DNA from 3 places in the Micromonospora sp. B006 genome. Region 3 is predicted to be linked to each of the others. Evidence: riboswitches for the same ligand, from Rfam matches in the RefSeq annotation. Region 3 holds a riboswitch; each other region holds the start of a gene.
The links. Region 3 has a riboswitch for cyclic di-AMP ahead of MicB006_RS18550 (hypothetical protein). Riboswitches for the same ligand answer to the same signal wherever they lie in the genome.
Positions count from the first base shown of each region.

Region 1: linked by a shared signal. The riboswitch ahead of MicB006_RS00515 (NlpC/P60 family protein) and the one ahead of MicB006_RS18550 (hypothetical protein) in region 3 are both predicted to bind cyclic di-AMP.
Region 2: linked by a shared signal. The riboswitch ahead of MicB006_RS12040 (transglycosylase family protein) and the one ahead of MicB006_RS18550 (hypothetical protein) in region 3 are both predicted to bind cyclic di-AMP.

Region 1 is NZ_CP030865.1:102,270-108,847, forward strand. It holds gene MicB006_RS00505 (C40 family peptidase) at 94-1,104, shown strand; gene MicB006_RS00510 (N-acetylmuramoyl-L-alanine amidase) at 1,170-3,203, opposite strand; cyclic di-AMP (ydaO/yuaA leader) riboswitch at 3,442-3,579, shown strand; gene MicB006_RS00515 (NlpC/P60 family protein) at 3,593-4,624, shown strand; gene dcd (dCTP deaminase) at 4,689-5,267, opposite strand; gene MicB006_RS00525 (pyridoxamine 5'-phosphate oxidase family protein) at 5,346-5,891, shown strand; gene MicB006_RS00530 (zinc metalloprotease) at 5,963-6,578, opposite strand, start outside.
Region 2 is NZ_CP030865.1:2,515,019-2,521,596, forward strand. It holds gene MicB006_RS12030 (M4 family metallopeptidase) at 1-2,011, shown strand, start outside; gene MicB006_RS12035 (YbaB/EbfC family nucleoid-associated protein) at 2,067-2,516, opposite strand; gene MicB006_RS12040 (transglycosylase family protein) at 2,701-3,366, opposite strand; cyclic di-AMP (ydaO/yuaA leader) riboswitch at 3,365-3,536, opposite strand; gene MicB006_RS12045 (LLM class flavin-dependent oxidoreductase) at 3,682-5,244, shown strand; gene MicB006_RS12050 (helix-turn-helix domain-containing protein) at 5,291-5,767, shown strand; gene MicB006_RS12055 (SDR family oxidoreductase) at 5,800-6,498, shown strand.
Region 3 is NZ_CP030865.1:4,163,173-4,169,750, reverse strand. It holds gene MicB006_RS18575 (redoxin domain-containing protein) at 1-450, opposite strand, end outside; gene MicB006_RS18570 (BON domain-containing protein) at 510-1,184, opposite strand; gene MicB006_RS18565 (hypothetical protein) at 1,367-1,771, opposite strand; gene MicB006_RS18560 (STAS domain-containing protein) at 2,205-2,564, shown strand; gene MicB006_RS18555 (SRPBCC family protein) at 2,606-3,142, shown strand; gene MicB006_RS18550 (hypothetical protein) at 3,139-4,215, opposite strand; cyclic di-AMP (ydaO/yuaA leader) riboswitch at 4,221-4,352, opposite strand; gene MicB006_RS18545 (cation diffusion facilitator family transporter) at 4,496-5,410, opposite strand; gene MicB006_RS18540 (UvrD-helicase domain-containing protein) at 5,505-6,578, opposite strand, start outside.

The DNA.
Region 1 (6,578 bases), 3.0 Mb from region 3:
CCTAATGTGGGGCACCGACCGCTGTGGGTCGTCTGCCTCGAATCTTCCCTCTCGCGAGGCGCCCGGCGGTCGGTTGCAAAGGAGTCCGTGCCGGTGGCAACCACGCCCCCTCAACGTCACGCCCCGAGCGCTCCACCCGGCCGGCGGGCCGGGTTCCAACGGATGGCACGCCGTCTGGTCACCCTGGTGGCGGCCGCCGCGGTCGGTGCCGGGATGCTGACGGCTCCGGCGCACGCGGCGCCGTCGGTGGACGAGATCGACGCGCAGATCGACAAGCAGTGGGAGCAGCTCGAACCCACCATCGAGCAGTTCAACAAGGTCCGCTCGCAGCTTCGCGCCAACCAGAAGAAGTCCAAGGCGCTGAAGGACAAGATGGTGCCGCTGGAGCTGGCCTCCACGCTCGCCATGAACAAGGTCGGCGACATCGCGGCCCGCTACTACATCCAGGGCCCGTCGCAGGAGCTGGGCGCGCTGCTGGTGAGCACCAAGCCGGGCACGCTGGCCGAGCAGCTGGTCATGCTGGACCGGATCGCCGACGACCAGCGCCGCCAGATCGCCGGTGTGCTCAAGGTGCGGGACGAGTACAACAGGCAGAAGGAGAAGCTCGACGCGCTGATCGAGCTGGAGACCAAGCAGCAGAACGATCTCGCGGCGAAGAAGAAGCAGATCGACTCGGAGATCAAGCGGCTCACCGCCATGCTGCCGGTGACCTCGATCCGCCCGGCCGGCTGCCCGAAGATCGACGGCGTGGTGAGCAGCGCCGCGCGGACCGCGATCGCGACGGCGTGCGCCCAGGTCGGCGACCCGTACGTGTGGGGCGCCACCGGCCCGAACTCGTTCGACTGCTCCGGCCTCACGCAGTACGCGTACAAGGCGGCGGGCATCTCGCTCACCCACTTCACCGGCGCGCAGTGGAACGAGGGCCGCAAGGTGTCCCGCTCCGAGGCGCGCCCCGGTGACCTGGTGTTCTTCGGCTCCGATCTGCATCACGTCGGGCTCTATCTCGGCAACGGGGTGATGGTGCACGCGCCCCGGACAGGCAAACCGGTCCAGGTGTCGAGCATCAACACCCAGCCGCTCGCCGGCTTCGTCCGGGTCACCTGACCTCGGTCACACGAAAAGGCCCCCGGTCCCTGCGGACCGGGGGCCTTCGCGTTCTGGTGGAGAGGTCAGCGCGGCGCGCCGACCGGGGACGGCAGGATCAGCACGTCGTCCAGGTTCACGAACATGATCCGGTGGCCGAACTGGACCTGCACGTAGCGGTTCTCGCCGCGTACCACGGTCCGGTCACCCGGGGCGGAACCGTCGAACGAGACCGCCCGGTAGTACTCGCCGGGCAGCACCCCGCCCACCGCGTACCGCTGGCCGGCGGCGAACGTGTACTGCAGCGGCGAGATGGTCTGGTACGGGATGGTGTCCGGGTAGGCGGCCTGCTCCGGGTAGGCGCGGCCGTACACCGGGATGGTGGCCTTGCCGGGCCGCGGGGTCACCACGAAGCCGGTGGCCCACTTGGCGGTGGGCGCGGAGGCCGGGTTGAGGAACCACGCCTTCTGGCCGAGGTACCAGATCGCGGTCCAGTCGCCCTGCCGGCCGGCGAGCGCGTACGTCTGGCCGGCGGAGGCGCGGGCGCCGTGGTCGGAGATGTACATCGTGTCCGGCGTGCCGTCCGGGCGCAGCCCGAGGTCGTTGACGAGCGGGGCGTCCAGGCTCGGCGCGGTCCGCAGGACCACCGCCGAGGAACCGCGCGACGGGCACGGCTCGGCCGGCGGCCGGGGCGTCGGGACGCCGGGCGGCTGCTGGTTGCAGCCGGTGAACGCGGGCCGGTTGGTGGCGAAGTCCGGGTCGATGGTGACCAGGCCGGTCTTCGCCGTGCCGGTGCCGCGGAACGGTGCCTTCATCAGGTCGTAGTAGTGCGACCAGTCCCAGTAGGGCCCCGGGTCCCAGTGCATGCCGCCCACGTTGGCGGCGGTGATGCCGGGCACGTTGTCGTGGCCGATGATGTGGTGCCGGTCCATCGGGATGCCGAACTTCAGCGCCAGGTGGCGGACCAGCTTGGCGGAGGTGCGGTACATCGCCTCGGTGTACCAGGTGCCCTGGCCGGCGAAGCCCTCGTGCTCCAGGCCGATGGACTTGGCGTTGACGTACCAGTTGCCGGCGTGCCAGCCGACGTCCTTGGTCTTGATGTGCTGGGCGATGTAGCCGTCCACCGAGCGCAGCGTGTAGTGCCAGCCCAGGTAGTCGGCCCGCTTCACCAGGTCGACGCTCGGGCCGAAGTAGCCCTCGGTGTCGTGGATGACGATGTACTCGATCTTCTGCTGCTTCGGCCGGTCGCCCAGGTCGTGGTTGCCGTAGTCGCCCGGGTCGTCGCTGAGCTGCTCGTAGGGGGCGGGAATCCACTCGCAGGCCAGCCGGACCGGGCACTCCAGCCCGTCCGGCCGCTCGGCGTTGCGCAGGCCGAGCCGGGCCAGCCGGGAACGGTCCGGCTTCGCGGCGGTGGCGGCGAGCGTGACCCGCTGGCCGTCGTCGGTGGTCCGGGTGGCGCCCTGGCCGAGCTGGTCGTAGACCTCGTCGGCGAAGGCCGCCGCCGCGTCGGCGGTGTCCGCGCCGGAGTACCGGGCCACCGCGGCGTACCAGGCCGCCGGGTCGGTGCCGGCGCCGACCGGCCCGCCCAGTGCCTTCTGGTACGACGCCAGCAGCGCCGCGCCACCGCGGATGTTCGCGGCCGGGTCGGTGCGCAGCGTGCCCGCGTCGAGTCCGGTGAGCGCGGCGGCGGCGTCGAGCGTCTGGAGCGAGGCGCTCGGCAACGGGGTCTCCCGCGTCGGCGCGGCGGCCGTGGCCGGGTCGAGCTTGAGCGGGCGGGCGTCGTCGCCGCGCGGGTCCTCGTCCTCGTCGACGTGGGCGCTGCCCGGCATGGCGAGGATGTGCGCGGCGTCGGTCAGGTGCATCGGGCCGTAGCCGCCGCTGGTGCTGGGCTGCCCGGTGTGGGTGTCCCAGCGGGACTCCAGATAGGAGACGCCGAGCAGCACGTTCTGCGGTACGCCGTACTCTGCCGCGGCGGCGGCGTATTGTTGTTGCCGGTCGCTCGCGGGCGTGGACGTGTCCGGCGCGGCGGTCACGGGGCCGGTCGTCGCCAGCACGGTGGCTGTGGCCACGGCGGCGGCGAGCAGTATCCGTCTGCCCGACGGCAGGGCGGAGAGATGCATCGAACCTCCTGGACAGGGATGGGGGTCACTGCATTCCCACCCTCACTCCGCACACCCGTGATGGTCAATACCTTTCCAGTGAGTAATCAGCAGTGAAAGAAAATTTCACCTCCGCGCGGAGTGGGGCATCGCATCGCGTACGGAGTGTCACGGCGCTGGAAGTTGCGGATCGATAACGGTGGTCCCTACTCTGGTGAATCGTCGGCCGCACGTCTCACCGTCCAACCCGGTCGGTGACGGTTCGACACCGCCGAGTCGCCTCCGGGCGAGCCGGGGAACCAGGTACCTGGGGTGAATCCGCAGCGCTGCTGCGGTAGGGCGGCTCCCTTCCCGCCCGAATCCGTCAGCTAACCCGGTAGGCGGTACGGAAGAAGGAGTACGGACGCCCGGTGGCACTCCATGCCCCGCGGCCGTCGTCGGGCCGGTCCACCGACCGGTCCAGCCTCGCGCCGCGTTCCCGCTGGTCCCGCTTCACCACAGCCCTCGCCGCGCTGGTCGGCACCGCCGTCGTTCTGACCGGCGGCGCCACGGCGGCACACGCCGAACCCTCGGTCGCCGAGATCGAGGCCCAGATCGACCGCGACTGGAACAAGCTCGAACCGGTCATCGAACAGGTGAACGCCGTACGCGAGCAGCTCGCCGCGCGGCGCAAGCAGGCCGACGCGCTCGGCCGCCAGATCGCACCCCTCCAGGCCCGGGTGGACGCCGCCCTCGGCCAGGTCGGCGGCCTCGCCGCCGACGCCTACAAGGGCGACAATCTCTCCACAGTCAACGTGCTGCTCGGCAGCCGCTCGCCCGGTGACCTGGTCAACGGCCTGGAACTGCTCGACCGCTTCGCGCACCGGCAGCACGAGCAGGTGCGTTCCGTCGCCGCGCTGCGCGACGAGCTGGCGGCGAAGAAGAAGCCGCTGGACGAGATGATCGCCGGGCTGGCGCGCACCGAGGCCCAGCTCGCGGCGAAGAAGAAGCAGATCGACGCCGAGATCGCCAAGCTGCAGAAGCTGCGGCTCAAGGTGTACGGCAAGGGTGGCGGCGGCCCGCTGCGCCCGGCGCCCTGCCCGGCCGGCTACCCCGGCGGCCCGGCCGGAGCGGCGGTGAAGTTCGCCTGCGCCCAGATCGGCAAGATCTACGTCTGGGGCGCCGCCGGCCCGGACCACTTCGACTGCTCGGGCCTCACCCTGGCGGCCTGGGCCAAGGGCGGAGTCTCGCTGCCGCACAACGCGCGCCAGCAGCACGCCGTGACGAAACGGATCAGCCGCGCCGACCTGCGCGCCGGTGACCTCGTCTTCTACTACAGCGACCTGCACCACGTGGCGATGTACGTGGGCGACGGCTGGGTGGTGCACGCCTCCCAGTCCGGCAAGCCCATCACGATGAAGCGGGTCGACGACGGCGACATCAACAGCTACGGCCGCGTGTAAGGAAGGGTCCCCTCTTAACGCCTCCGGTAGAGGAGGGGGCCCCTATTAACAACTGCGGTCGGCGTCAGCGCGTCGGCCAGGTGCGCCAGCTCTGCCAGGACCGGCTCGGCGTCGGGCCGCGCTGCCCCTGGTAACGCGAGCCGTAGACGGCCGAGCCGTACGGGTGCTCGGCCGGCGAGGAGAGCCGGAAGATGCAGAGCTGGCCGATCTTCATGCCGGGCCAGAGCGTGATCGGCAGGTTCGCCACGTTCGACAGCTCCAGCGTGACGTGACCGGAGAAGCCCGGGTCGATGAAGCCGGCGGTCGAGTGGGTCAGTAGACCCAGCCGGCCCAGGCTCGACTTGCCCTCCAGCCGGCCGGCGAGCTGGTCGCCCAGCGAGATCACCTCGAGCGTGGAGGCGAGCACGAACTCGCCCGGGTGCAGCACGAACGGCTGCCCCTCCGGCACCTCCACCATCGAGGTCAGGTCGTCCTGCTGTACCGACGGATCGATGTGTGTGTAGAGATGGTTGTTGAACACCCGGAACAGCCGGTCCAGGCGTACGTCGATGCTCGACGGCTGCACCAACGTGGGCTCGAAGGGCTCCAGCGCAAGCGTGCCGGCCTTGATCTCGGAGACCAGGTCGCGGTCGGAGAGCAGCATCGGAACACCATAGCGACCGGTATGGGTGACCTGCGTGTCGCACTACATCTTCGTACACGTGTTCGATAGGATGTCCGCATGGCTTCCTGGTCCGAATTCGCCGCCGACGAGCCCCGCCTCGCCGACGAGATCCGCCTCCTGATGCAGCAGTACGGGCCGGGCTTCGGCTACCTCGCCACGGTCCGCGCCGACGGCGGCCCCCGCGTCCACCCGGTTTCCCCGGTGATCACCGACGACGGCCTCTGGTGCTTCGTCATCGACTCGCCGAAGCGCCGCGACCTCGAACGCGACGGCCGCTACGCGCTGCACTCGTTCCCGCCGGAGGAGAGCGACGACGAGGCGTACATCGCGGGGCGCGCGCGGCCGGTGACCGACCCGGCCACAGTGGCCCACCTGGCCCGGATCGCGCGGGCGTCGCCGCAGGGTGACTGGCGGCTGTTCGAGTTCACTGTCGAGGCGGCGATGCTGACCCGGCGCGACCCGGTGGCCCAGCCCGGCGCCGCCCCGCCGCAGGTGCGGGTGTGGCTCGACCCGCTCGGTGCCGAACCGGCCCGGCGTGAGCCGGTAGCCGCCGAGGGCCGGCGCGGGCGGCACGGCTTCGACACCCGCCGCCCGGCCGCCTGACCAGAGCCCCGAAACGAGCGGTGCCGGCCCGTCCGAGGACAGGGCCGGCACCGGTACGTGGTGCGAGAAGGTCAGGCTGCGCGGTAGGCGTTCCACGCGGTGAGCATGCGGCTCGCCTGTCCGGCGGTGAACTGGTACATGCAGGAGTCGTACGTGTAGTCCATGAAGTTGGTGATCGGGTCCTTGCCGGTGGCCGAGCAGGTGTCACGGCCGGTAGGGCACTGGTACGCCGGGGACGCCTCGGCCGGGGTGTCGGAGACGCTGTCACCGGAGCCGGAGCAGCCGCCCTGGAAGGTGTGGTAGAGGTTCAGCCAGTGGCCGACCTCGTGCGTGCCGGTGTCGCCCTGGTTGTAGTTGGTCGACGTGCCGCCGGGCAGCGACTCGCTGAGCACCACCACGCCGTCCATCTTGTCCAGCGTCCGCTTCGGGAACGTGGCCCAGCCCAGCAGGCTGTCGCTCAGCTCGCCGAGGTAGATGTTCAGCGTGTTCTTGCCGCCCTCACGCAGCGAGGTCTTCATCGAGCGCTCGGCGGAGGAGCCCTGCACGATCGGGTACCACGACGGGTTCGTCACCCGGTTGATCTTCGTGAGCTGGAACCCGAAGGCGGTGGCGGCGCCGCCGGTCGAGCCCGCGTACGACTGGTTCAGCACGGTGATCTGCTGGTTGATCATCGAGTCCGGGATGTTG
Region 2 (6,578 bases), 1.6 Mb from region 3:
GATCGCCGCCGGCACCGCCGCAGCCGTGCAGGCCGCGCCACCCGGGCCCGCCGCCCCCAACCCGGCCCAGGCCCGAGCGGCCGCCGCCGACTCGGCCCGCGCCATGGTCGCGGGCCGCCCCGCGTACCTGCAGGCCGGCGCCGACGACGCGTTCGTCCAGAAGCCGGTCATCTCCTCCGAGGGAACCCAGTACGTGCCGTACGAGCGCACGTACAAGGGCCTGCCCGTGGTCGGCGGCGACTTCGTGCTGGCCACCGACTCGGCCGGCAACCTCAAGTACGCCTCGGTCGCGCAGCAGCGGCCGATCGGCGCCCTCGCCACCACGCCCGCGCTGACCGAGGCCGCCGCCGCGACCACGGCGCGCGCCCAGCTCAAGACGGTCAGCGCGGTCGAGGGCACCACGCTCGTGGTCTACACGCTCGGCGCCGCACCGGCGCTGGCCTGGGAGACCACGGTACGCGGCACCAGCGCGGACGGCCCGAGCCGGCTCACCGTCGACGTCGACGCCCGCACCGGCGCGGTCCTGCGCAAGCAGGAGCACGTGGTGCGCGGCACCGGCACCGGCGCCTGGAACGGGCCCAGCCCGCTCACGCTCAACACCACCCAGTCGGGCTCCACGTACACCATGAAGGACCCGACCGTCACCAACCTGAGCTGCCAGGACTCGGCGAACAACACCACGTTCAGCGGCTCCGACGACGTGTGGGGCAACGGCACCGCCACCAACAAGGAGACCGGCTGCGTGGACGCGCTGTTCTCCGCGCAGACCGAGCACAAGATGCTCGCCCAGTGGCTGGGCCGCAACGGCGCCAACGGCAACGGTGGCTACTGGCCGATCCGGGTGGGCCTCAACGACCAGAACGCCTACTACGACGGCAGCCAGGTACAGATCGGCAAGAACACCGCCGGTCAGTGGATCGGCTCGCTGGACGTGGTGGCGCACGAGATCGGCCACGGCATCGACGACTACACCCCCGGCGGCATCTCCGGCGGCGGCACCCAGGAGTTCGTGGCGGACACGTTCGGCGCGGCCACCGAGTGGTTCGCCAACGAGCCGTCCAGCTACGACGCGCCGGACTTCCTGGTCGGCGAGAAGATCAACCTGGTCGGCTCCGGCCCGATCCGCAACATGTACAACCCGTCGGCGCTCGGCGACCCGAACTGCTACTCCAGCAGCATCCCGTCGACCGAGGTGCACGCCGCGGCCGGGCCGGGCAACCACTGGTTCTACCTGCTGGCCAACGGCAGCAGCCCGACCAACGGGCAGCCGTCCAGCTCGACCTGCAACAGCAGCAGCGTGAGCGGTCTGGGTATCCAGAAGGCCATCAAGATCATGTACAACGCCATGCTGCTGAAGACGTCGTCCTCGTCCTACCTGAAGTACCGCGTCTGGACGTTGCAGGCGGCGAAGAACCTCTACCCGAGCAGCTGCACCGAGTTCAATGCGGTCAAGGCGGCCTGGGCCGCGGTCAGCGTACCGGCCCAGTCGGGTGAGCCGACCTGCGCCGGCGGCACCCCGACGCCCACGCCGACCGCCACCACCACCCCGCCGTCGGGTGGCTGCTCCGGCAACAAGCTCGCCAACCCCGGCTTCGAGTCGGGCAACGTGAGCTGGACCGCCTCGTCCGGCGTCATCACCACCGACAGCGGCCAGGCGGCGCACGGCGGCTCGTACAAGGCGTGGCTGGACGGGTACGGCTCGTCGCACACCGACACGCTCAGTCAGTCGGTGACGATCCCGGCCGGCTGCCGGGCGACGTTGAGCTTCTGGCTGCACATCGACAGCGCGGAGACGACCACGAGCACCGCGTACGACAAGCTCACCGTCAAGGCCGGCAGCACCACGCTGGCCACCTACTCCAACCTGAACAAGGCCACCGGGTACGTGCAGCGATCCTTCGACGTCTCGTCGCTCGCAGGCACCACGGCGACCATCTCGTTCAGCGGCGTGGAGGACAGCTCTCTGCAGACGTCCTTCGTCGTCGACGACACCGCGGTCACCCTGAGCTGACCGTGGCGTAGCGCGGCCGGTCGTCGTCCTCCCGGCGGCCGGCCGCCTCGTCGTCTCAGGCCGGGCGCCCGGCCCGGGACGAGGTGCCGCGGTCACGATGGATCCGGGCGGCCGCCTCGTGCATCGCGCGGCCGAACAGCTCGGCCTGGTCGCCCATGCTGCCGAGCCGGGCGGCGAGCGCGTCGGCGTCGGCTCGCGCCGACGCGCTGACCTGTGCGTCCAGCTCGGACAGCGCGTCGTTGGCGGCGGCGACGAGGTGTCCGCTGAGGACGTCGAGGGGCTCGCCGGCCAGCTCCGGGTCGATCGTCACGGAATCCAGCCGGCCACCCTGGACGGCGACCGCGCGGACCCGCCCACCGGCCGCAGTGCCCTCGGCGCGCAGCAGGTCGGCCGGTTCGCCGTCGGCGTGCGCCGAGGACCGGGAGCGCATCGAGGTGAGCGCCTGCTGCGTGCGGGTCAGCAGCTCGTCGAGGCTCGCGGCCGCCGAGAACGGGTCGTTGGTCATATCCGCGCTTTCTTCACGTCTTAGCCGATCATCGTGACCCTAACAACCGGCTCCGACGAATCGCGGTCACCGGCCGTCGCGGGCCGTGTCCCGGCGCCGGGAGCAGGCCGGACACCGGCGACACGGCGTGTCGCGGACGGCCGGACGCCCGGCCGGGGCGAACCGGCCGGGCGTCCGGATCAGGTCAGCGCAGAAGCAGCCGCTGACCAGGGAAGATCAGGCCGGGGTCGTCGCCGACCACTGCCCGGTTGCGCTCGTGCAGGGCACGCCAGCCGCCGTCGACGCGCTGCGCCACGGCGATCTCCGACAGCGTGTCCCCGCGCCGGACCACGTACGTCCCGACGCCGGACGCCGGCCGCGGCGCCGCCTTCGTCGCGACCCGTTCCGGCGCGGCCCTGCGCGTGGCGGCCCGCTCCGGGGCGGTCTGCTTCGAGGTGGTCTTCTTCGGGTTCGCCTTCTTCGGCGTGGCCCGCTCGGACCGGGTCGCGGCGGCGCTCGCCGAGCCGCCCTTCCTGCCGCAGACCGGCCACGCGCCGATGCCCTGCCCGCGCAGCACCTTCTCGGCGACGGCGATCTGCTCGGACCGGCTGGCCAGGTCGGCCCGGGCGGCGTACTTCTGCCCGCCGTAGCCGTTCCAGGTGGCGCGGGAGAACTGGAGCCCGCCGTAGTACCCGTTGCCGGTGTTGATCTTCCAGTTGCCGCCTGACTCGCAGCGCGCGACCGCGTCCCAGTTGACGCCGGCGCTGGCCGGAGCGGCCGGGCCGAACAGGGTCGCGGCGCCGACGGCGGTGCCGGCCACCACCGCTCCGAGAGCCGTACGGCGGCTTCGAGCCGAGTATGCAGTTGACATGTGGATTCCTCCACGCCGACGAGGTGAGCTGTCGGGTTCGGGCCGAGGAGCCCGGCCGCCGGTGGCGGCTTCACCCCGAGGTGACGAGGCACCGTGGTACGTGTGGTTCCCCCGCTCCCGCACGACGTCCGGTAACCGCGGCCGGAGGCGGGACTAGGCGTTTCCGGCCTACGGTGTCCACGAATGCGGACGGAACCGACGTTATGGACGATTTGCGACGATCATCCACTTCTTGTGACCCTGTTCACCCGGCCGGGCTACCACCTGTGGAGCTACGGTGGCAGGGCTGAGCAAGATCACGGGAGGGCCGGACGGATGACCGATCACGGACACGAGCTGACCTTCGGCGGCTTCATCACCCCCGCCGCCGGGCAGCCCGACCAGGTGGTGGCGCTGGCCACGCTCTGCGAGCAGGTCGGGCTGGACCTGGTCACGTTCCAGGACCACCCGTACCAGCCGGGCTTCCTGGACACCTGGACGCTGATGTCCTACGTGGCCGCCGCCACCGAACGTATCCGCCTGGCCGGCAACGTGCTCAACCTGCCGCTGCGGCAGCCCGTGGTGCTGGCCCGCAGCGTGGCCAGCCTGGACCTGCTCACCGGCGGGCGGGTCGAGCTGGGGCTCGGCGCGGGCGCGTTCTGGGACGCGATCGAGGCGACGGGCGGGCGGCGCCTGTCCCCCGGCGCGGCAGTCGAGGCCCTGGACGAGGCGATCCGGGTGATCCGCGAGGTCTGGGACATCGACCGGCGCGGCATGATCCGGGTCGACGGCGAGCACTACCGGGTGGTCGGCGCCAAGCGTGGCCCGGCGCCCGCGCATCAGGTGGGCATCTGGGTCGGCGCGTACAAGCCGCGCATGCTCCGCCTTGTCGGCCGCGCCGCCGACGGCTGGCTGCCCTCCCTGTCCTACCTGCCCAAGGGGCCCGACGAGCTGCCCGCCCTGAACGCGCTCGTCGACGAGGGCGCTCAGGCCGCCGGGCGCGACCCGGCCGAGATCCGCCGCATGCTCAACGTGAACGGCACGTTCGCCCGCTCGTCGGCCGGCTTCCTGGCCGGTCCGCCGGAGCAGTGGGTCGAGGAGTTGGCCGGGCTCACGCTGGAGCACGGCGTCACCACGTTCATCCTCGGCAGCGACGAGCCCCGCGCGATCCAGATCTTCGCCCAGGAGGTCGCGCCCGCGGTGCGGGAGCTGGTCGCCGCCGAGCGCACCGCGCCGGGCAGCGGCGCCCGCGCGGTCGCCGACGAGACGGCCGCCACCGGCGGGCCGGCCACGCTGGCGGTCACTCCCACCCCAGACCCGGGGGTACGCCTGAGCGCGCGCCGCCCCTGGGACGAGTCGACCCGGCCGACCGCCCCGCCGCCACCGGCCGGACAGGTCTACCCGGCCCGGGGACAGGCCGCCGGGCAGCACCTGGTGGACGTGCACGACCATCTGCGCCAGGAGCTGGCCCAGGTGCGCGACCTGCTGGAACAGGTCAAGCGAGGCACTGTCTCGCCGGGCCGGGCGCGTGCCGCGCTGAACGAGATGACCATGCGGCAGAACAACTGGACGCTCGGGGCGTACTGCGCGGCGTACTGCACCATGGTCACCCAGCACCACGGGCTGGAGGACGCCTCGATCTTCCCGCACCTGCGCCGCTCCGAGGCAGGGCTGGCGGCCGTGCTGGACCGCCTCGAGGAGGAGCACGTGGTGATCCACGGCGTGGTGGAGAGCGTCGACCGGGCGCTCGTGGAGCTGGTCCGGCGGCCCGGCGACTTCACGCAGCTCCAGGAGGCGGTGGACCTGCTCACCGACACGCTGCTGTCGCACCTGTCGTACGAGGAGCACCAGATCGTCGAGCCGCTGGCCCGGCACGGTTTCTTCCCCGGCCAGCTGTGAGGTAGCTGACTTCTGATTTCCTAAGTCAGGGGGTACCGTCGACGCCATGACGGACCTCCTCGCGCAGCGTGACTCCTGGTCCACCGCCAACTGCTCGATCGCCCGGGCGCTGGAGGTGGTCGGCAACCGCACCACGCTGCTCCTGCTGCGGGAGGCGTCGTTCGGCACCCGCCGCTTCGACGACTTCGCCCGGCGGGTCGGCATCAGCGAGCCCGTCGCCGCCGCACGCCTCAAGCAGCTCGTCGCCGACGGGCTGCTCGACCGGCGCCCCTACCGCGAGCCCGGGCAGCGCACCCGCGACGAGTACGTGCTCACATCCAAGGGCAGCGATCTCATCCCGGTGCTCGTCGCGCTGCGGCAGTGGGGCGACACGTACGCCGCCGACGAGGCGGGCCCCGCGGTCCGGGTGGCCCACGACGAGTGCGGCGCTGCCGTGCACGCCCGGCTGCGCTGCGACGCCGGGCACGACGTACCGCCCGGCGAGCTGGCCGTGCTGCCCGGTCCGGGCCTGCTGTCCGCCTGACCCCCCTTCCTCACCACCTCTCGGAGCGAGACATGAAGATCGCTGGAAGCACCGCCCTGGTCACCGGCGCCAACCGTGGCTTCGGCCGGCACCTGGCCGCCGAACTCGTCGCGCGCGGCGCCACCGTCTGGGCCGGCGCGCGCAACCCGGACACCGTGAACCTGCCCGGCGTCACCCCGGTACGCCTCGACATCACCGACCCCGCGTCGGCGGCCGCCGCCGCCGAGCGGGCCGGGGACGTGACGCTGCTCGTCAACAACGCCGGCGTGAGCACCGGCGCCAACCTGCTCGACGGGGACCTCGCGCAGATCCGGCTGGAGCTGGAGACGCACTACCTCGGCACGCTGTCGGTGGTACGCGCGTTCGCGCCCCGGATCACGGCGAACGGCGGCGGGACGATCCTGAACGTCCTGTCCGCGCTGTCCTGGCTCACCTTCCCCGGGGTCGGCGCGTACGGCGCGGCCAAGGCCGCCGAATGGTCGATGACCAACGCGCTCCGCCTGGAGCTGGCCGACCGTGGCGTCCGCGTCGCAGGGCTGCACGTGGGCTACATGGACACCGAGATGGCCGCCGCCGTACCCGGCCCGAAGGCCGACCCGGCGGAGGTCGCCCGGCTCGCTGTCGACGGCATCGAGGCCGACAGCTACGAGATCCTGGCCGACGACGTGGCCCGCCGGGTCCAGGCCGGCCTGTCCGGCGGAGTGGCCGCGCTCTATCCCGCGCTCCCCTGATCCGCCGCTCCGCCTCGCCGAGGTGGCGGCGTCACCTCGGCGAGACGGCCCCGATCACGCTCGGCGCGCCCACCAGCCAC
Region 3 (6,578 bases):
GAGGATGCCGTCCACGCCCGGGTTCACCTCGGGCGGGGACAGGTGGCTCCAGGCCACCCGGCCGTCCGGGTCGACGACCACGAGCGCCCGGTCGGACTGCCCGCGCGGCGCGTACGCGCCGTATCGGCGCGACACCTCGCCCTTGGGCTCGAAGTCGGCGAGCAGCGGGAAGCGGATGCCCTGGGCTTCGGCGAACGCCCGGTGCGAGTCGACGCTGTCCACCGAGATGCCCAGCAGCATCGCGTCGTACCGCTCCAGCTCAGGCAGGGCCGCCTGGTAGAGGGCCATCTGCTCGCCGCAGACCGGTGACCAGTCGGCGGGATAGAAGGCCAGCACCACCGGACGGCCCCGGAACTGCCCGGGACCCACCTGTCGCCCGTCCGGCGCCGCCGGCAGCGTGAACCCGGGGGCGGCCCGCCCGGGTGTGATCAGCCCGTTCGGATCACTCATGCCTCCCACCATGGCCGGTGCCCGGGTGAGGCGGGCTCACCCGGGCGGGGTGGTTCGGCTCAGCGCACGACGAGGTGGTTGTGCACCTCCCGGATGCCGGGGGCGTTCCACACCACCCGCTCGATCTCCGCGCGTTCGCCGGCCGAGTGGACCTGCCCGCCCAGCACCACGGTGTCGCCGTGCACCCGGACGTCGACGGTCTCGGCCTCGGTGGCGGCGTTGCGCGCGAGCGCGTCCACGATCCGCTCGGCCAGGTCGTGCCCGTCGGCGCGGACCGCCGGGCGCACGGCGATCCCGTTGCTCACCCCGCGTACGCCGGTGAGCCGGGCGACCGACCGTTCGGCGGCGCGCCGCTGGTACTCCCACTCGACGTCGCCGTGCAGCGTGACCCAGCCGTCGGAGACGGTCACCTGCAGCGCCTCGACCGGTACGAACGCGTCCCACTCCAGCGCCCGTACGGCCGCGACGGCGATCTCCGGATCCTCCCGCCCGGCGGCGGTGGCGATCTGGACGAAGAGGTCGTTGGCGACCGCGCGGACCCGGGCGGCCCGGTGCGCGGCCCGCTCGGCGGCCCACTTCTTGGCGTAGCTGTCCACCCGGCCGGTCAGCGTCACCACGCCCTCGGTGACAGTCACCCCGATCTCGTCCGGGCCGACCCGGGGTTCCCAGGTCAGTTCGTCGAGCACCGCGGACTGGATGTCCCGGTCGGTACGCGTGATCGTGTCGGTGGCCATCCGGCTTCCCCTCCCGTCGACGGCGGCGCGGGCACGGGGTCCCGCACCCGCGATCCTGCGCGTGTCCCGGGTGACCCACCCTCACCCGGTCCGGGTGAGGCGAGGGGAGGGGGAGCGCACCACGCAGCACGGTGGCCGCCCCGGGAGTACCGGGAGCGGCCACCGTGCCGGTGGGGTGCGGGTCAGCCGTCCAGGCCGGCCGGGGAGTTCGGGCGGTCCACGTCCACGAACTCGATCTCGTCCGCGGCGCGGTCGCGGCTGCCCGCGGCGCGCGCGGCGGTGCCGGCGGCCCAGCCGATCGCCGCGCCCGCGAGCGCCGCCGCGATCAGCAGCGTCCAGGGCAGGGCGGGCCGGCGCCCGGCCAGCGCGTCGAAGGCGAGCGTGGCACGCCGGCGCGCCTCCTCGGCGGCGGTGCCGACCAGGTCGGTGGCGTCGTCGGCGAAGCCGGAGGAGTTGCGGCGGGCGGCGCGGGTGGCGTCGCGCACGCTGTCACCGGCGGAGCCGGCCGCGGAGAGCAGGTGCTGCCACGCCTGGTCGGCGACCCGCTCGGCCTTGCCCCGGCGGTCCAGCAGGTTGGATCCGAACATCGTTCTACCTCCTCGGGTGCCGAAGGCCGGCGGCCACTTCGGACTCCGGTGTCCATCCGGCGCGTCACGGGTTGACTCCCCCGGGCAGTGCCCCGCGGGCGGCGGCGGCAAACCCACAGTGGGGCGCGGGCGGCTACCAGGCTTTCAAACCGGGACGAACCACCCGAACGCGCCGAGAGCGGGGTGTCGGCGCGAGGTGCGCGCGCCCGCTACCCTGGTCGGCGGATCGACGGGTCCGACCGGCCGTACGGCTGGCCGTGGCCCGCGTCGAAGGGGAAACTGGAACCCGGAGGTCCGGATTGGGTGCGCCCAGGTGTGCCCAGTTCGCGAATTGCTCATCCCGGGGGGTGGCGACCGAGCCGTTGGAGGAATACTCTCGGTCGCGGCCCGCGTACTGATGAGGCGCCCGTCAAGGGCGAGTGGAGGTGCTCGCGTGAGCCTGTCGATCGTGAAGTCGGTGCGGCCGGGTGGTGTCGTCCAGATCGCGCCCCGTGGGGAGATCGACGTCGACACCGCGTACGAGGTGCGGGAAGCGATCGCCGAGGTGCTCGCGAAGGGCCGTCCCGCGCGCATCGAGCTGAACATGCGGCTCGTCACGTTCATCGACTCGGTCGGCATCAGCGCCATGGTGGCCGGCTTCCAGACCTGCGAGGTCAGCGGCGTCAAGCTCGTGGTCACCGAGCCGAGCCGGTTCGTGCACCGGCAGCTCTGGGTCACCGGCCTGCTCGGCCTCTTCGGCGCTCCCGAACCGTGGTTCGCCGACGACACCCCCGAGGTGCTGCCCGGCGCCTGAGCGCCCGCTCGCACCCCCTCCGGCCAGGGACCTTCTACCCGTTGCCAGCCCGGCGTCCGTACGGGACGATCGTCGCGACGTACGACGGCGAGGGGGCCCGCTTGCAGAGCAGCGACAGCTTCAGCTACACCGTGCAGGCCCGGTGCGGCCGGGCCGACGCGGTGGCACTGCTGGGTGACCTCAGTCGCCAGGGCGAGCTGCATCCGCTGATCGTCCGGGTCCGGCAACTGCCGGCCCGGCCGGGCGCGCTGGCCAGCTACGCGATCACCGACCGGCTGCAACTGGGCCCGCTGCACTTCCCGGTCACGTACCAAGCGGACGTGCTGGTCGCGAGCGAGGACGAGGTGGTCACGGTGGCCCGGCAGCAGCCGGCGACGACGGTGCGCAACCACACCCGGCTGCGCGACGAGCCCGACGGCACCGTGCGCATCGACGTGGAGATCACGCTGACCGCGCCGGCGCCGCTGTTCGGGTACGCGTTCCGCCAGGCCCGGGCCGCTCACCTGAGCCTGGCGGCCCGTCTCGGCGCGACGCTGGAGGGCCGGCCCGATCCGGCCGGCCCCCCGGGAGCGCGCTAGTACACCGACAGGTGCACGTGGTTGGTGTGGTCGCTGGACGGGTCGCCGTTGCCGCCGCTGTACGCCTTCCACCCGCTGCTGGGCAGCCAGATCTGCTTGAACCAGATCACGTAGAGCACGGCGAGCGGGTCGGCGTTGCGGACGAAGTACGCGGCCAGGTTGTTGCCGTACGTCCGGTCACCGCCGCTGGCCACGCCGCCGAAGCCGTTCTTCTGGGCGGCGAAGTCGCAGGCCCGCCCCTTCGGGTGCTCGCCCGAGCCGCTTGGCCGGTGGCACGAGACGTACCGGGTGAAGCCGGCCGCCTTGGCCTGCTGCAGCGCGTGCAGCGTCCGCGGGGTGATGCAGCCGTTGGCCGGGGTCGGGTCGTTGACGCTGCACGACTCCGCCGGCCACGAGCCGTCCGAGTTGCGCGGCGCCGGCTTCGCGTTCTTGTTGGAGGTGCCCTGGACGCTGCCGCCGCCACCACTGCTGCTGCGTGACGCCCTGTCGTTCGCCACTTCGAGCGCGCGCTCGGCCTGCTCCTTGCGCTTGCCCATCACCGTGACCTGCTTGCGTTGCTCGCGGATCTCGGTGTCGAGCGCGGCCCGGGTGCGGGTGGCCTCGTCGCGGGTGGCGATCAGCTCGCGCACCGTGCGGTCCTCGTGCGCGGCGACCTGTTCCAGGGTGGCGGCCCGGTCCATGAAGCCCGCCGGGCTGTTGCTGTCGAGCAGCGCCGCGGCGGTGCCGAGGCGGCCCGCGCGGTACGCCACTCCGGCGATCTCGCCGACCTTGGCGTCGCGTGCGGCCAGTTCGGCGCCGACCGTCTTGAGCTGGTCGTTCAGCTGCTTCTGGCGGTTCACCGACTGGTTCAGCGCGGCCTTCGCCTCCAGCCAGCCCTTGCTGGCCGCGTCGAGTTGGGCGCGCAGCTCCGGCGTGCCGCCCTCGTCGTCGCCGGGTGCGGCGGCGAGCAGGGCGGTCCGGGGCGCCGCCGAGGCGGGGGAGGCCGGAACGGTCGCGACGCCGAGAGTCAGCGTCGCGACGAACAGGGCCGCCAACCGGGCGGCCGTCCGTCGTACAGGTGCCACTGGGGGCATTCAACACGTCCTTCCGTCAACCGCCGACCGGGTTAGCTGACGGGTTCGGGACGGAAGATCCCTACCGCTGACGCGGATGCACCCCACTTACGTGGTTCCCCGGCTCGCCCCTTCGGGCGATTAGGCGACGGCCACCCCACCTGCGCCGGTGACGCCGGTGGCTGCGGCCGCGACCGAGCCTACCGGCGCGGCCCGGGCGCGGCTCCGACGCGTGGTGCCGCATGGCGGGGCAAAACCGACATTACTGTACAGCAGCCACAGTGATTTAAGTCGGTCCTAATCACCACTCGGTCTTTCCGCACACGCCCGCGGACGCTCCGGGTTCGACCTGCAACGTGGCGTGATCAATGGAGAAGTCCTCGTGCAGCGCGGCCCGCGCGGCGGCAAGCACCCCGCCGGGGTCGACGCCGGGGTCGGTGGTCAGGTGCGCCGAGGCCACCTCCATCCCGGAGGTGAGCGTCCAGACGTGCAGGTCGTGCACCTCGGCCACGCCGGGGACCGCGGCCAGCCGGTCGTGCACGGCGGTCACCTGCAGGTGTTCCGGCGCCGCCTGCACCAGGATGCGCACCGCGGCCCGGCCGAGCCGCCAGGTGCGCGGCAGGATGAACAGGCCGATCCCGACGGCGACCAGGGGGTCCGCCCACCACCAGTCGGTGACCGCGATGACCAGCGCCGCGGCGATCACGCCGAGCGAGCCGAGCAGGTCGCCGAGCACCTCCAGGTACGCGCCGCGCAGGTTGATGCTCTCCTTCGACCCGGCCCGCAGCAGCGCGAAGGCGACGATGTTGGCGAGCAGGCCGAGCACCGCCACCACGAGCATCGGGCCGGCGAGCACCTCCGGCGGCTCGCCGAAGCGGCGTACCGCCTCGACCAGGACGTAGACCGCGACGGCGCCGAGCAGCACGGCGTTGGCGAGCGCGGCGAGCACCTCCAGCCGGTAGAGGCCGAACGTGCGCTGCGGGTCGGTGCCGGCGCGCCGGGTGGCGGTGATCGCCGCGAGGGCCATGCCGATGCCGAGCACGTCGGTGAACATGTGCCCGGCGTCGGAGAGCAGGGCGAGCGAGCCGGTGGTGAAGGCGGCCACCGCCTCGACCACCATCAGGACGGCGAGCAGCGCGAACGCGGCCCATAGGCGGCCCCGGTGGCGGTGTGCCGCGTTGGCCACCGCGCCGCTGTGGTCATGACCTGCGCCCACGCCAACACCCTCCCTGCCGCGTACCGGCCGGGCCCAATGTATGTTCACATCGCTATGTATGCAAGTGAACTGTGGGTGGTGCCGGCGCGGCCCCTCACCCCACCGGGTCGAGCGTGGTGAGGCGCTGGGTCGCCCGGGACAGCGCCACGTAGAGCGTGCGCACGCCCGACCCGGGATCGGCCCGGATCTCGCTCGGCGCCACCAGCACCACACCGTCGTACTCCATGCCCTTGGCCTGGAGGCTGGTCACCACCTGGAGCCGGCCCGCGCCGCGCGCGCCCAGCCAGCCGGCCACCTCGTCCCGGCGCGGCACCGGCGTGATCACGCCCACCGTGCCCTCCACCTGTCCGAGCAGTGCCTCGGCCGCCTCGACGGTGGCCGCCGGCAGCTCGGCGGCGGGCACCACGCGCTCGACCGGCGGCACGCCGGTGGACCGGACCGCGTCGGGCAGCGGCAGATCCGGGTAGAGCCGGCGGATCTCCGCCGCCGCCACCGCGAAGATCTCCGCCGAGTTGCGGTAGTTGGTGGTCAGCTCGTAGCGGTGCCGCTTGCGCCGGCCCAGCGCCTGTTCCCGGGCCCGGTCCAGCTCCTGCGGGTCGCCGGTCCAGGCCGTCTGCGCCGGGTCGCCGACCACGGTCCAGGAGGCCAGCCGTCCGCGCCGGCCCACCATCCGCCACTGCATCGGCGAGACGTCCTGCGCCTCGTCCACCACCACGTGCGCGTAGTCGCGGTAGTCGGCCGGACGCTCCCGGGCCGCCGCCCGGGCGGCGCGCTGCCGATCGGCGTACGTGCTCAGCTCGCGCACGCCACCGGCGAGCTGGTACGGGTCGCGCTTGGGCCGGGCCCGCTGCACCGGCTTGCCCAGCAGCGCGTCCAGCTCGTCCAGCAGCGCGATGTCCGCCACCGTCAGCCCGTCGGTCGCGAGCGTGCGGTACGCCTGCCCGAGCAGCCGGATCTCGGCCGAGGAGAGGATCCCCCCGGCGTAGCGGCGCAGCCGGTCCGGGCGGGCCAGCCAGTCCAGCACGTGCCGCGGGTGCAGCCGTGGCCACCACGCCTTGAGGAACTCGCGGAACTCCGGCCGCTCGATGATCTCGTCCTCGAACGCGGGCTGCTCCGGCAGCCGGCCCACCCGCAGCGTGCGGGCCTGCGCGTAGAGCGCGGCGAGCAC